Regions from separate parts of the Anaerostipes rhamnosivorans genome, predicted to be linked through region 2. Evidence: riboswitches for the same ligand, from Rfam matches in the RefSeq annotation. Region 2 holds a riboswitch; the other holds the start of a gene.
The links. A riboswitch is a leader RNA that binds a small molecule or an ion and turns the genes downstream of it on or off. The one in region 2 is predicted to bind thiamine pyrophosphate.
Positions count from the first base shown of each region.

Region 1: linked by a shared signal. The riboswitch ahead of thiC (phosphomethylpyrimidine synthase ThiC) and the one ahead of AR1Y2_RS01105 (thiamine-binding protein) in region 2 are both predicted to bind thiamine pyrophosphate.

Region 1 covers NZ_CP040058.1:3,001,822-3,009,854, reverse strand. The annotation lists gene AR1Y2_RS14865 (glycyl radical protein) at 1-1,530, shown strand, start outside; gene AR1Y2_RS14860 (glycyl-radical enzyme activating protein) at 1,532-2,443, shown strand; gene AR1Y2_RS14855 (fructose-6-phosphate aldolase) at 2,466-3,152, shown strand; gene AR1Y2_RS14850 (sodium-dependent transporter) at 3,203-4,558, opposite strand; gene thiC (phosphomethylpyrimidine synthase ThiC) at 4,582-5,883, opposite strand; TPP riboswitch at 6,024-6,127, opposite strand; gene AR1Y2_RS14840 (patatin-like phospholipase family protein) at 6,389-7,219, shown strand; gene AR1Y2_RS14835 (hypothetical protein) at 7,250-8,033, shown strand, end outside.
Region 2 covers NZ_CP040058.1:225,104-233,136, forward strand. The annotation lists gene AR1Y2_RS01085 (PTS system mannose/fructose/sorbose family transporter subunit IID) at 1-426, shown strand, start outside; gene AR1Y2_RS01090 (Gfo/Idh/MocA family protein) at 473-1,495, shown strand; gene nagB (glucosamine-6-phosphate deaminase) at 1,511-2,251, shown strand; gene AR1Y2_RS01100 (cupin domain-containing protein) at 2,324-2,650, opposite strand; TPP riboswitch at 2,845-2,956, shown strand; gene AR1Y2_RS01105 (thiamine-binding protein) at 3,012-3,308, shown strand; gene AR1Y2_RS01110 (ABC transporter permease) at 3,277-4,041, shown strand; gene AR1Y2_RS01115 (ABC transporter substrate-binding protein) at 4,073-5,077, shown strand; gene AR1Y2_RS01120 (ABC transporter ATP-binding protein) at 5,083-5,817, shown strand; gene AR1Y2_RS01125 (HPr family phosphocarrier protein) at 7,198-7,458, shown strand; gene AR1Y2_RS01130 (BglG family transcription antiterminator) at 7,465-8,033, shown strand, end outside.

The DNA.
Region 1 (8,033 bases), 810 kb from region 2:
CGTCTGGACCGCCACCTGATTCAGTACTATGAAAAAGATGTAAAGGAAGGAAGGCTTGACAGGCAGGCTGCCCTGGAGATCATCGAATGTATGTGGCTGAAGTTCAATGAGATTGTGTATATGAGAAACTCCCACGGTGCGAAATACTTCGCAGGCTTTCCTATCGGATTTAATATTGCTGTAGGCGGACAGGATGAGGAAGGAAACGATTACTCTAATGATCTTTCATTTTTATTTCTTGAGGCACAGAGGCACCTAGGACTGCCACAGCCCAACCTCTCAGTGAGACTTCACGAGGGCACCAGGGATGAACTGCTTCATGAGGCAGTTCGGGTCGTTGCAAAAGGAAGCGGTATGCCGCAGTTTTTCAACGACAAGGCGGTGATCCCATCTATCATGGAACTGGGGATCGAAGAAAAGGATGCCATGGACTATGCCATCGTAGGCTGTGTGGAACTGACTACCCAGGGAAATAATCTGGGCTGGAGTGACTCAGCTATGTTCAACCTGAATAAGGCGCTGGAGGTCACACTGACCGGAGGAGTCTGTCTTTTGACGGGAGAGAGAATTGCTCCTGATTTCGGAAGTCTTAAAAGCTATGAGACTTTTGGACAGCTGGAGCAGGCATTTCAAAAGCAGATCGACTACTTCATGGATAAGATGATCCTGGCCTGCGAGGAAGTGGAAAAGGCCCACATTGACCTGCTGCCATCCCCGTTCTTGTCAGCGTCCATTGACGACTGTATGGAAAAAGGAATGGATGTGACCGCAGGAGGGGCCAAGTACAATTTGTCCGGGATCCAGATGATCCAGGTGGCAAACCTTGCAGACAGTCTGGCAGCAATAAAGCAATTGGTTTACGATGAGAAAAGGGTTTCACGGGAAGAAATGCTGGACGCGTTAAAGAAGGATTTTGAGGGTTATGAGATCCTGCGCACTATGATGTTAAATAAGGTTCCAAAGTATGGAAACGACGTGGACTGGGTGGATGCTATGGGTACCAAATGGGCAGATTATTTCAAAAACCGTCTGAGGACCTTTACCAACTATCGGGGAGGCCCATACCACACAGGGATGTATACAGTGTCAGCACACGTTCCTATGGGAGAAAATGTGGGGGCCACACCGGACGGCCGCCACGCAGGGGAACCTCTTGCGGACGGCGGTATGTCACCAGTCTACGGAAGAGACATCAAGGGACCTACGGCAGTCCTGAAATCTGTCTCAAAGCTGGATAAGACCCTGACCACTAACGGCGGTCTGCTGAACATGAAGTTCCTCCCTGAATTTTTTCACAATGAGACCGGGGTTAAAAAGTTCGGAAGTTTCCTGAGAAGTTTTGTGGATCTGGAGATACCGCATATCCAGTTTAACGTGGTGAGAAAGGAGGACCTCATTGCCGCCAAGGAAAACCCGGAACAGTACCGGGGACTGACTGTGAGGGTGGCAGGCTATACGGCATATTTTACGGAATTAGCTGATGAACTGCAAAATGAGATCATCGCCCGCACAAGCTATGGAGACATCTGATATGGAAGGGAGAGTATTTGATATCCGGAGATTTTCCACCCATGACGGGGATGGCATACGCACCACTGTATTCTTAAAAGGCTGCCCGCTGTCCTGTGTGTGGTGCCAGAATCCTGAGGGCATTGCATGGGAAAGAAGGCCGGTCTGGTTTGAGAACCGCTGTATCCACTGCAAAACCTGTGCGGCCCGAGCCCTGGCTTCGGGAGCCAGGATGGTTTCAGGGAATGTGGTGTTGGATACAAATGCCCCTGAGGACTGGGAACGTCTCATAGACCTGTGTCCTTCGGGCGCTCTGCAAATGGACTCCAGAGTGTGCAGCGCTGAGGATGTGATGAAAGAGATTCGGAGAGATCTGGTATTTTATCATCATGGAGGCGGGGTGACACTGTCAGGAGGGGAGCCCCTTTTACAGTGGGAGTTTGCGCTGGAGATTTTGAAGCAGTGTAAAGTGGAAGGAATCCATACGGCCATTGAGACGTCCCTGTATGCACAACAGGACGTGCTGGAATATCTTCTGCCCTATTTGGACAGTATCTTTGCGGACTTTAAGATCGCAGATGAGGAAATGCATAAAAAGTACGTTGGGGTATCCAATGAACAGATCAAAAAAAACTTGAAGTTCCTTCTGGAATCAGACAAAAAAGACCAGGTTACTGTGCGCACGCCCATGATCCCGGAACTTACGGCCTGCAGAGACAATATAAAGGAAATCGCCGGATATATTAGCGGAATCTACCCGTCTGCGGCCTATGAGATCTTAAATTATAATCCTCTGGCTGAGGCGAAGTATCATTTGATCGGCAAAACGTTTTGTTTCAAAGAAAATCCTAAAATGTATACCGGAGAACAGATGCAGGAATTTGGACAGTGGGCCAGACATGGCGGAGTCCAAAATGTGATCATGGAACTATAGAGTGAGAAAAGGAGAAAAAGAAGTGAAATTTATTATTGACGATGCAAATATTAAAGCAATTAAACATTTATATGAGTATTTTCCTGTGGATGGTGTGACAACAAATCCGTCTATCCTGGCGAAAAGCAAAAGGCAGCCATATGAAGTTCTGAAAGAGATCCGGGACTTTATCGGAGAAAAAGCGGATCTGCATGTACAGGTAGTGTCCAAAAGGGCGGAAGATATGGTGGAAGAAGCGGGGACCATCCTGGAACGGCTTGGACAGAATACATTTATTAAAGTACCTACTACTGCAGAAGGTCTGAAAGCCATGAAACAGCTGTCCAAACAAGGGGTGGGTATTACAGCTACAGCAATCTATACACCGATGCAGGCTTTTCTGGCGGCAAAAGCTGGGGCATCCTACGCGGCTCCATATGTGAACCGGATCGACAATCTGGGTGCCGACGGAGTGAGTTCAGTTAAAAGAATTCACGACATTTTTCAGAAAAACGGGTTGAAGACAGAAGTACTGGCGGCCAGCTTTAAGAATTCCCAGCAGGTTCTGGAGCTTTGTGCTTATGGGATCGGAGCCGCAACCATTGCGCCGGATGTCATAGAAGGACTGATTAAAAATGATTCTGTGAAAGCCGCAGTGGATGCTTTTACAAAGGATTTTGAAGGACTGTGCGGAGAGGGCAGAACCATGAAGGACTGCTTAGAAAAATAAATATAAAAAAATGGTTCTAAGGTCTAAACCTCAGAACCATTTTTTTACCTTTATACCGTAATAATTCCCATTCCCTGAAGTACAGAGAATAACAGAATCGCGATGATACAGATCGGTGCGAAGAATTTAATCATAGGAAGATATAAGTTCTTCCGTTTAAAATCTCCTGAACTTTCTACTTCGTCAATGATCTCTTTCGGTTTAATGACATAAGCGGCAAACATGCAGGTGCAGAAGGCTGCGATCGGCATTAACACGCTGTTGCTCATGAAGTCGAAGAAATCCAGGAAGCTGAAGCCAAGAAGCTTGATATTGCTCCATATACCAAATCCCAGTGATGACGGCACTGCCATGATCATTGCAATGACAAACATGGTGATGCAGGCTCTTAACCGGGATAAATGAAACTTATCCATTACGATGGAGACCAGGGTTTCCAAAAGGGAAATCGCAGAGGTCAGCGCCGCAAAGAAAACTAAAATGAAGAAAACGGCTCCGATGACAGTTCCCAGTGCCATGCTGTTAAATACCTTCGGCAGCATCTTAAACATCAGGGATGGGCCGGATGCGAGCATATCGGCATTTCCTCCTGAAAATACAAAGACTGCAGGGACAATCATAAGCCCAGACAGGAAAGCGACACCTGTATCAAAAATCTCTACCTGAGAAACAGACTTCTCAAGGTTGGATTTTTTCGGCATATAGGAACCGAAAGTAATCATGATCCCCATTGCCAATGACATGGAATAAAACAGCTGTCCTAATGCGGCCAGGAATGTAGTCGGCGTCAAATCCTTAAGATTTGGCTTGATGTAATACAATACGCCTTCCATGGCTCCCTTTCTGGTAATACAATAAACAGAAATACCGATCAGCAGTACGATCAAAATCGGCATCAGGATGGTGCTGACTTTTTCGATACCGCCTTCTACTCCCAGGGCAACAACAATCAGTGTAATGCCAGCGAAAATCAGGAGCCATACCATAGGGCTTACAGACTGGCTGATAAAGCCTTCAAAAAAGGTATCTCCTGCTGCCTGGTTTATATTTCCGCTTACTGATACAAATAAGTATTTTGTTACCCATCCCCCAATCACACAGTAATAAGGGAAGATGATGAACGGTATGATACTGGTCAGATAACCGATAAACTTATACTTCTTATTAAAAGAAGAGAACGCATGAATGGCGCTTTTGCCAGTACGCCGTCCAATCGCTATCTCGGTGATCATCAGGGTAAATCCAAAGGTTACCGCGAGTATCAGGTAAATCAAAAGGAAGCTCCCGCCTCCGTATTTTGCAGCCAGATATGGAAATCTCCATATGTTTCCTAGTCCTACAGCTGATCCTGCAGTTGCCAGCACAAAGCCGATCCTGCTGGAAAAGCCGCCTCTTTCTTCATTCATAAATCTGTGAAATCCTCCTTTGTTTATACTACATCGACATCTTCACCTGCCAACACAGCATTCATATTTCGAACGGAACACATTTTTCCGCACATCGTACATGTATCTTCTCTCTCAGGTTTTGATTCAGCACGGTATCTTCTGGCCTTTACAGGGTCCAGAGCCAGATCAAACTGAGCTTCCCAGTCCAGCTTTTGTCTTGCCTCTGCCATCTGATTGTCCCAGTCCATGGCGCCCTTTATGCCTTTGGCAATATCTGCGGCGTGTGCCGCGATCTTGGAAGCCATGATGCCTTCCTTCACATCATCCACATTCGGAAGGCGCAGATGTTCTGCCGGTGTGACATAACATAAAAAGCTTGCGCCGGATGCAGCGGCAATCGCTCCGCCAATAGCAGATGTAATATGGTCATAGCCGGGTGCAATGTCTGTTACTAGAGGCCCAAGTACATAAAACGGAGCTCCGTTGCAGATAGTCTGCTGAATCTTCATATTTGCCTGTATCTGGTCCATAGGCATATGTCCAGGTCCTTCGATCATTACCTGAACGTCCTTTTTCCAGGCCCGGGCCGTCAATTCTCCTAAAGTGACCAGTTCCTCGATCTGGGAAATATCGCTGGCGTCTTTTAGGCATCCTGGACGGCAGGCGTCCCCGAGACTTAAAGTAACGTCATATTCATTACAAATGTCCAAAATCTCATCATAGTATTCGAAGAACGGATTTTCATTGCCCGTAGCTTCCATCCAGGCAAAGATCAAAGACCCGCCCCGGGACACGATGTTCATCTGTCTCTTCATGGCCTTAAAGCGGTCTGCGGTATTGCGGTTGATCCCACAGTGGATGGTCATAAAGTCTACACCGTCCTCAGCATGCATTTTAAATACATCGATCCATTCCCTTGAGGTAATATCCTTCAGAGCCTTATTATAATATACAATGGCATCATAAATCGGCACAGTGCCCAGTATAGCAGGGCATTCGGCTACAAGTTTTCTTCTGAAGGTCTGTGTGTCCCCGAAAGAAGAAAGATCCATAATAGCTTCCGCGCCCATTAAGACTGCTTGGTTTACCTTTTCCATTTCTACGTCCAGGTTCAGACAGTCTCTAGATGTTCCAAGGTTGACATTGATCTTGGTTTTCAGGGAATTGCCGATACCAAATGGCTTTAAGCAACGGTGGTTTTTGTTGGCCGGTATAACGATAGTTCCAGCAGCGACCTCACCCATGAGCTTCTGTACATCCATTCCTTCGTAAGCAGCGACCGTTTCCATTTCCTTGGTTACGATGCCGGCTCTGGCGGCATTCATCTGTGTTGTGTAATTCATCTTACAACCTCCTCGTTTCAATCAGGCGGGAGGGAATCTAAAATGCATTATTTAGTTTTCGGAACATTTCTTTTTATATACATGATCAGTCACAAAATAAACGATTCATCGCATGATCATGGACTTACAGTAAATTCCGTTACAATAAGCACCTAAATCCCTACGTTGGCATTAACCAAATCAGGTATGATGGTCGAAGGATATCCCTTCCTCTCAGCCCGTAAAAGCTCCCATTTTAGTTTCAAATATGACCTAAAAAGTCATCTTACGTATTGTATCATTGTTTTTCAGAAAGTGCAATGGTCTGAATGATGTATGCAGTGCCGTCTATATCATTGATTTCGTTCGGCATATTTTGCTGGCGGTGTACAGATCTTAAGAACTTGAATATTGTAGTAGAGGCATATGATTTATACAATAAGTTTCCAGTTTTTGTGGTATAATAAAGAAGAAGCATTTCTGAGTTATTCCGGGAATGCCCAAATGCAGTTAGGAGTGAAGAGATATGGCAAGTTTAATATTGGAGGGCGGTACATTCCGGCCGATTTTCAGCGCAGGGGTGATGGATGCCCTACTCGACCATGATTTGATGTTTCCCTATGTGATAGGAGTATCCGCCGGCATCTGTGACGGCTTTTCTTATGTTTCCAGGCAGAGGGAGAGGAATCTGCAGATTCTTCTAAACCACAGAAATGATTCCAGATATATCGGAAAGAAAAATCTCATCAAAGAAAAAAGCCTGTTTGGGCTGAATTTTGTCTACAACGTGATCCCCAACAAATTATATCCATTTGACTGGGATACATTTTACAAATATGATGGAAAGATACTGGTAGGTGTGACCAATGCACTGACCGGTGAGATTGAATATAAAGACGGAAAAGATTTAGATAAAGAGTGCACCATGCTCCGGGCGACCTGTGCCCTGCCGCTGATATTTCCGGCCATCAAGCTGGATGGGGTTCCGTATTTCGACGGAGGCATCGCAGATCCTATCCCGGTCAGGAAAGCGATCCGTGACGGCAATGACAAGCATCTGATCGTTCTTACGAGACCAAAAGGATACCGCAAAGAACTCAGCAAGAGCCATAAGGTCACGTCAACGCTGCTGAAGAAAAAGTATCCGAAGATTCCGGATTTGCTTTTGAACCGTCATGTGGAGTATAATCGCACAGTCCATTACTGCGAGAATCTGGAAAAGCAAGGGAAGGCTGTCATCCTAAGGCCGGACCGTCCCATTGACAGCTTTGAGAAGGATATTGATGTGCTCAGGGATACCTATCAGATGGGTTATGATATGGCACTGGAAAGAATAGAAGAAATCAAAAAATTGTGATACAATAAATTAGAAAAAGAGGTGGTCAGTATGGCGAGGATTTTAATTTCGGAACGGCCGTATGTGGAAGAACTATCTACAAATAAGACAAGGAATTTAATGGTGATTTGTGAACGCCTCTTTTTACCGGTACAGGCGGACGCGTCAAAATTAGAACTGGCAAGGCAGATTGCGCAAAAGCTCAGCGAGGACCCACTGGTACTTCTCGAGATGTTGCAGTCTGAGGCCGTGGAGCTCTTGTTTGAACTTTGGGAGCAGAGGGAAGGAAGCTTTGCCCTGGAAACGAATTTTAACGATCTGCAGCAGCTCCGGTATCTGGGGTTTGTCCATGTGGAGGAAGACTTTATTGCCATCAATCTGGAGGCTGAGGATATGTTCTATTTCCTCTTAAAAAGCCACAAATCAGCAGAGGTGATGGAGCGCTATTCCAGGTGGGAGCAGGTCATCTTTGGAATGTTGTTTACCTATGGTATTTTGGATGTATACTATTGCTATGATATTTTTGTGGAAGTGACAGGGGAGAAGATCTCTTATCCTGAGATAGAGCGTTTTCTTCTAATCCGAATCGTATTCTGGAGAAGCGGTATTCTTCTGCGCAATGAAAAGACAAAGCGTCTGTTTATGGTGAGCCGCGAGGTGCTGGACAGGAACGAAGTGTTTGATGAATGGAATGAACAGCAGGATCTCAGTTTCAAAGAGTATACGGAAGACGAGTATGTGGCGCTTGCCATGGGAAACGGGGTAACCGGATGGCCAGGAGTCTCTGAGATGTTTACCTATATTCTGGAGGAGATTGAGGATGACCGGTATAAGG
Region 2 (8,033 bases):
AAAATTGCGGCGGCAACCTTAGCGGCAGCCGGCAATCCTCTGGCACTTGGGGTTTTACTCATTTTTGTTATGTATTGTATTGTGGAGCTGGTGTTCTTTACAAATATGACTTACAAAAAGGGAAGAAGCTCCATTAAGACAATCATGGGATCCGGTCTGATGCAGGATGTGATCTCCGGTGCCAATGTCCTGGCTATGTTTATGATGGGAGCTATGACAGCGTCCATGGTCACACTGACAACTCCGCTGAAGATCAGCAGTGTTGTGATCCAGGACAAATTAGATGGGATATTCCCAGGAATCTTCCCATTGGCAGCCTTATTCCTGCTCTTTTACTTAGTAAGATATAAAAAGATTGGAACAGGTAAAATTGTCATCGGGATCATTGTTGTTTCTATATTATGCGCTCTGATCGGTATTTTTTAAAGTCGCTGAAAACAGGTTCATCATATTTCAAAAGGAGATTGTACATATGAAAGAGTTAAATGTCGCTGTTGTAGGAGCCGGAATTTACGGGATTAATCATGTAAATGCATATACTTGGAATCCAAATACAAATCTTGTTGCGGTGTGTGATCTAAACAAAGAGATTACAGATAAAATTGCCCAGGAATATAACGTTAAAACATACAATGATGTAAACGAGATGTTAGATCAGGAAGAGATTGACGCAGTATCCATCGCAACTCCGGATGCATTTCATATGGAGCCGGCGCTGGCGGCCATCCGCCATGGAAAACCGATTCTGGTGGAAAAACCGTTGGCGACATCCTCCGAAGATGCGAAAAAGATCATAGACGAGGCAGAAAAATATAAGGTGAGGGTAGCGGTTGACTATCACAAAAGATGGGACCCGGCAGCAATCAATGTGAGAAATGAACTTCAGAATCCTGAGACGGGGGCTCCGATCCGCGGTTATATGAGCATGGATGATATCATTGATGTTCCTGCGAAATGGTTCAACTGGGCAGATAAATCCAGCCCTGTTCACTTTCTGGGAACGCATTGTTATGACCAGATCCGCTGGTATATGGGGTGTGAAGTGGAAGAGGTATATGCTGTGGGAACAAAAAAGGTATTAAAATCCAGAGGTGTTGATACCTATGATTCCATTCAGGCAATTTTAAAAATGGAAAACGGTTGTTATTGGACCGTGGAGAATTCATGGATCCTGCCGGAAGGTTTTGCGAAAAATAATGACGGAAGAACACAGATTCTTTGTGAGGATGCAATGTTTCGGATTGATTCCCAAAACCGCGGAGTAGAAATGTTTAATACACAGAAACAGCGTACGCCCAACTCTTATTTTATTTTAAATAACTGCGGCAGGCCCAGCGGATTTGGAATAGAACCCATCAACGATTTTGTTTACTGTCTTCAGAATGATATCCCTTTTATCGCAGACGGCAACGATGGACTGCAGGCTGAGTTAATAGCAGAAGCAGTGCATCAAAGTCTGGAAGAGAATAAGGCAGTGAAGATAAAGAGGGATTAAGGCGGAGAGTATAATATGACAATTTATGAGGGAAAAGATTATAAAGATTTAAGTAAAAAAGCAGCAGAGATCATTGCTGCCGAAATACGCATTAATCCAGGAGCTGTTCTTGGGCTGGCGACAGGATCTACTCCAGAAGGCGTGTACGAGCAGCTGGTGGAGTGGTATGAGGCAGGAGAGCTTGATTTTTCAAAGGTCACGTCCATCAATCTAGATGAATATAAAGGCCTTGACGGAAGCCATGAACAGTCCTATCGTCATTTTATGTACCAACATTTTTTTGATCATGTAAACATAAAGAAAAACCGGACATTTGTACCTGACGGAACAGAGATGAACTCTGAAAAAGCATGCATGGAGTATGAAGAGATCATAACCCAGAATGGCGGTATAGACCTTCAGATTCTTGGACTGGGCGCCAATGGACATATTGGTTTTAATGAACCTGGCGAGGTTTTTATTCCGGAAACGCATTGTGTTAAATTGACACAAAACACGATTGACGCGAATTCTCGGTTTTTTGAATCCCGGGAGGAGGTTCCAAAAGAAGCTTATTCTATGGGAATCAGGGGGATCCTTCAGGCGAAAAAAATTATTCTGATGGCAGTCGGAAAGCAGAAGGCCCAGGCATTATATGATGCACTTTACGGTGGGATTTCTCCGGAAGTACCGGCATCAATCCTGCAGCTGCATCCACATGTCGCCGTATTTGCCGATGGGGAAGCGCTTACCGTGGTGAAAGAAAACAGGCCATAGCGGCTGTTGCAACTGCAGCTTATAGACAGTAGGACAAAGTGGAGGGTTGGTTATCCTCCACTTTGTTCTGTTTTAATCAAATATAATCAGAGCCATAAATACAAGATCAGTGTCACCCGTGTTGGCCAGAGCATGCCCGTGATTATCCGGTGTAAATGTCACATCTCCTGCCTTTACCGGGCGGACTGTGCCATTATCATCGTAATCGCCCTGTCCTGAAAGGATGTAGTAGGTCTCACTTTCGCCATGGTGTTCATGGTAGCCGAGGGTGCAGCCTGGTTCGATAATGACTTCTGCGTATAAACCGCATTTTCCGTTTAACTCTTTTTCCCCTAAAACATGTTTGATGATAACGTGTCCTTTTCCTCCGCACATGTTTTCTACTGTTTCTGTTTTCATAATATAAATCTCCTTTCAAGCTGGATAAATAGACAAAAAGGCCCCCAAAAGAGTTTTCGTCTTTGAGAACCTTTATGAACTATACTTCCTAAAATATAATCCCTGAGCAGGGGTTTGTCAAACTATAATTGATTTATTTGTCCGGATTGATTATAATACAAGCATAGCAACAGACAACAAGGAACATTCAAAAATCTAATATACAGGGGTGCTGGCGTCATGCCGGCTGAGAGTAAGGCAAATGGAGCCTTTAACCCTTATACCTGATCTGGATAATGCCAGCGTAGGAATAGAACAGCACAAACTGTGACAATTACCCCGTTGGATTATCCAACGGGGTTTTTTAAGGAGGATGAAAAAGATGAATGCAAGTGTAGCGATTCAGACATTGCCGGAGGCGGCTAACGATGAGGAATTGATCCGTATTGTGGATGAGGTTATTGACTACATTAAAAGTACAGGACTTTCTTATTATGTGGGGCCGTTTGAAACTGCCATTGAAGGAGATTACGATGAACTGATGGATGTGGTAAAAGAGTGCCAGCATATTGCGGTGAGGGCAGGAGCGCCGTCAGTGGCAGCTTATGTAAAGGTATCCTATAAGCCAGAAGGAGATGTACTCACCATTGATAAAAAAGTTACGAAACACCACCAGTAAAATACTGCCCGCGGCGGCTATTCTTATCATATTGGCGGTTTGGCAGTTTGTCAGCGGGGCTGGCATGGTTTCAAAGTTTCTGCTTCCATCTCCATTGGATGTGCTAAAGGCATTGGTCAGTGATTTTCCGCTTTTGATGGTCAATGCGAAAGTAACGGTGATAGAGGCTCTTACCGGGCTGTTCATGGGCGTTGCCATTGGATTTCTCATGGCGGTTTTTATGGACCATTTTGATAAGCTTTACAAAGCATTTTACCCATTGATCGTACTGACGCAGACGATACCGACGATAGCGATCGCACCTCTTTTGGTATTGTGGTTTGGTTATGAAATGCTTCCAAAGGTGATCCTGATTGTAATTGTGACCTTTTTCCCGATCACGGTAAGTCTGCTTGACGGTTTCCGTTCGGCAGACCAGGACACGATCAGCCTCATGCGTTCTATGGGGGCTACAAGTCTGCAGATTTTCCGGCATGTTAAGTTTCCGGGATCATTGAGCCAGTTTTTTGCGAGTCTGAGGATCTCCGTGTCCTATGCAGTAGTAGGCGCTGTTATCTCAGAATGGCTGGGAGGCTTTGAAGGTCTGGGAGTCTATATGATACGAGTGAAAAAGGGGTTTTCTTTTGACAAAATGTTTGCGGTGATTTTCATCATATCAGCAATCAGCCTGCTGCTCATGTGGGCAGTGAATCTGCTGCAGAAGAGATGTATGCCGTGGGAAGAGAAGAGTTAGAGGATCGATTAGGAATAGAGAGGTTGGTTTTATGAAAAAAAGAATAGTGGCAGTTTTGCTTGCTGCAGTTATGATTATGTCCATCACAGGCTGCCAGAGCAAAGAAAATGGATCAGAAAAAAGTGAAGGTAAATTGACCAAAGTTACCTTTGTCCTGGATTGGACACCGAATACCAATCATACAGGAATTTATGTGGCAAAGGAAAAAGGATATTTTAAAGATGCAGGGCTGGATGTGGAGATTGTACAGCCGCCGGAAGACGGAGCAGAAGTTCTGGTGGGATCAGGGAAAGCCCAGTTTGGGATATCTTTTCAGGACAGCATGATGCCTGCGGTTGTGGGAGATGACGCGCTGCCAATCACAGCTGTCGCGGCAGTTTTACAGCACAACACATCTGGCATTATTTCCAGAAAAGGTGATGGTATCAGCAGTCCCAAAGGCCTGGAGGGAAAGAAGTATGCCACATGGAATCTGGAGATTGAAAAGGCAACCTTAAAACAGACGGTAGAAAAAGACCATGGGGATTTTAGCAAAGTCAAACTGATCCCTAGCACTGTGACCGATGAGGTTTCCGCACTGAAGAGCAAGAAGGTAGATGCCATCTGGATTTATTATGGATGGGCCGGCATTGCGGCAGAGGTTGCAGGATTGAAAACAGATTATTTTGCATTTAAGGATATCGATCCGGTATTTGACTATTATACTCCGGTCATCATCGGCAATAAGGATTGGATGAAGAAGAATCCGGAAACTGCCAAGGCGTTTCTGGCAGCTGCAAAAAAGGGTTATGAGTTTGCCATAGATGATCCCAAGAGTGCAGCCGATATTCTCTGCAAAGCGGCACCGGAGCTGGATTCTAAACTGGTGGAGAAGAGCCAGGAATACATGAAGGACCAGTACAAAGCAGAAGTTAAACAGTGGGGATATATGAATCCTAAGAGATGGAATGCCTTTTATAATTGGATCAATGAAAAGGGGCTTTCTAAAACAAAGATTCCGGAGAACACCGGATTTACCAATGACTACTTGGAGTAAAGAAAATGTCAGATTTAATTGTAACAGATGTTACACTTGCATATGAACACGAAAATGTTATCGAGGACATCAGGATTGAACTCCATGACAATGAACTGGTCTGCCTTCTGGGAGCAAGCGGTGGAGGAAAAACGACTTTGTTTAATGTGATCTCCGGGCTTAAAAGGCCTGATCAGGGGAACGTTTTGTTAAACGGCAGGGACATTACCGGACAGCCAGGGCATATCAGCTATATGCTGCAGAAGGATCTGCTTCTCCCTTACCGGACGATTGAGGACAACGTGGCGCTGCCACTGCTGATCCGGGGAGAGAAGAAAAAGGATGCCAGACAAAAGGTGGGTGCATTTTTCCAGGAGTTCGGGCTTGAGGGAACGCAGAAAAAGTATCCGAAACAGCTTTCCGGAGGAATGAGACAGAGAGCCGCTTTGCTTAGAACATACATGTTTTCGAAGGATGTGGCCTTACTGGATGAACCTTTCAGCGCACTTGATACACTGACAAAAAGCGATATGCACAGGTGGTATCTGGATGTCATGGATAAAATCCATCTGTCCACCTTATTTATAACGCATGATATTGATGAGGCCATTCTACTGTCAGACAGGATTTATCTACTGACGGGAAAACCGGGGAAGATTACAGACGAGATCACAATCCAGGAGCCCAAACCACGGAGACAGGACTTTAATCTTACGGCGGAATTCCTGAGGTATAAGAAAGAGATCTTGAACAAACTTTAGAGAAAAAATGTTGATATAAAGCAGGCCCCTGAAAAAGAAATTGATATTCAGGGGCCTGCTTTATGATTGTATGGTTAAGATAAAGGGGTTATCCAAGTAGAGAAAATCTTACATACTTAAGACAAAGCAAGCCGGAGAACTGGTGAAAATGTCATATTCACAGGGTATGAAATACGGGATGCCCTTTTGGGTATGAGTTATTTACCACTATTTCCGTCACGCTTTTGAAATGCGCTCCTCCAATAGTGGTAAATAACTTTCGTAAAGTGGCTCCTTTTGCTCCTATCATTTTACGTTTTGTGTGTTTTCTTTAAACGTTACATATTCGTTCAGGCTTACTGACAGTTCGTTAGAGAATAGATGAAATTTATAAAAACAAAAGGTGCCATCCTACGATAGTTTTTCTCCGTTGTCGGAAGGAGGCCTTTCCAGAGCCGACTGGAGACAATGGAGAAAAACTCATACCCACAGGGCATCCCGTGTCTTATACCCTTGGGGTGGGCGTGCTTCGCACGATAAGGTATAGTTTATTTTGTGAAGTATATGTTTAAAAAGTTCATTGGGTTTCTGTCGACCTGTCATAGTGTAAAAATCATGGGGAGTCGACAGTGTAGATAAAATAAGGGAAAAGACTAAAATGTGAAGAGAATTGAAGTTTATATTTGATGGAGTTATAATAATATTAATGAGGTCGACAAAAAGAGCTTAGAAAATGCCTGTTTTGTGTGGGTTTTATGAAAGCGGGTTTTAATAGATACATATTGGAATGTAAAGAGAAAAAAGCGGTAGTCAATCTGATTTTCCCCGATCACGTTAAATTGAAACATATTGGAATATTTAGAGTCCACCAGCTTCGACAGGCAGCTCAACATCATATGTGATAATAGAACCATAATGGAACGTAATGTCATATAATGAATTAATAGTCCCTCTACACATCAAGGGAACTAACGGCATTCTAGATGAAAAAAAGTTTCAACAGTAAAAACTAATTGATAATATGATAAAACGATCAGAGAAGAAGCTATAAAAGATTAAAAATCTATAAGATCGATGCTTATTTTGGTATAGGTTAATTGAATAATGATTAATAGATCTACAAACGGATGCACAGGCTGCATTCGTTTTTTTGTTCCAGAGGAAAGTTCTCTAAACCTTCTTCTGGAATAAAAAAATCTGTGTATGGTATGTATACAAATACTTAAAGAAACTTAAATAGAATCTAATTCAAAGATAACTGAGGGTTCGAATGTTCATTTTTAAGTACAATATTTGCACAACCATTTTAAAATAGAGTGACATTAATTGCTATTTTCTGAGAAATACAAAGAGAATATAATTGAAACATAAATAAAATAAAACCAATCAGGAGGAGCAGACATGTACGAAAAGGAATTGATCATTAACAACAAAACAGGGCTTCATGCCAGACCGGCAACGGAGTTATCTACATTATGCCGGAATTATGAGAGTGATATAACAATCAAGACAGAGAATACTGAAGTTGATTCCAAAAGTATTATCAGCATTTTATCGGGAGGAATCTGCAAAGGGACAAAAATCAAGCTTGTAGTAAGCGGAACCGATGAAAAGGAAGCAGGAGAGAAGATCAGTGATTTTATTCAAAATTTAAAGGAGTAGATTTCTTTGGAATTAAAAAGCAGGCCAGCGTATATTTTAAAAATTATACTAGAACAAAAAAAGGGTTATACTGTCGACCGCATTATTGAAAAACTAAACATAACCAAGAGAACCTTTTACTATGATTTTGAACTGATTAATGATTGGCTGCAAAGCAGGGAGCTGGGAAAGCTGGAGATTCAGTCTAAAATCATCTGTGTAAAATCTAATAAAATCGAAATGTTACAGGCCGAGATGAGAAAAAACGGAGGCTATTATTATTCTGTACAGGAAAGAAGGATCCTGGAGCTTTTGATGATACTGCTTTCCACTGAGGTTGTGACGATCGAGAAAATGCAGAACCTGTTTGATGTCAGCAAGAATACCATCTTGAAGGATATCAAAGAGTGGAAAAAACTTCTGGGAGACCAGGATATTGCTATTGCGAGTTCAATCAAATTTGGGTATGTGCTCCAGGGAGAAGAGTTTGCAATTAGAAAGATTGTTGGAAAGGAAATAAAAAAATTAGAGAATTTCCAGCCAAAAGATATTCTAAAAAAATGGATGCAGAAATCTTTAGTAACCATAACAGGGGA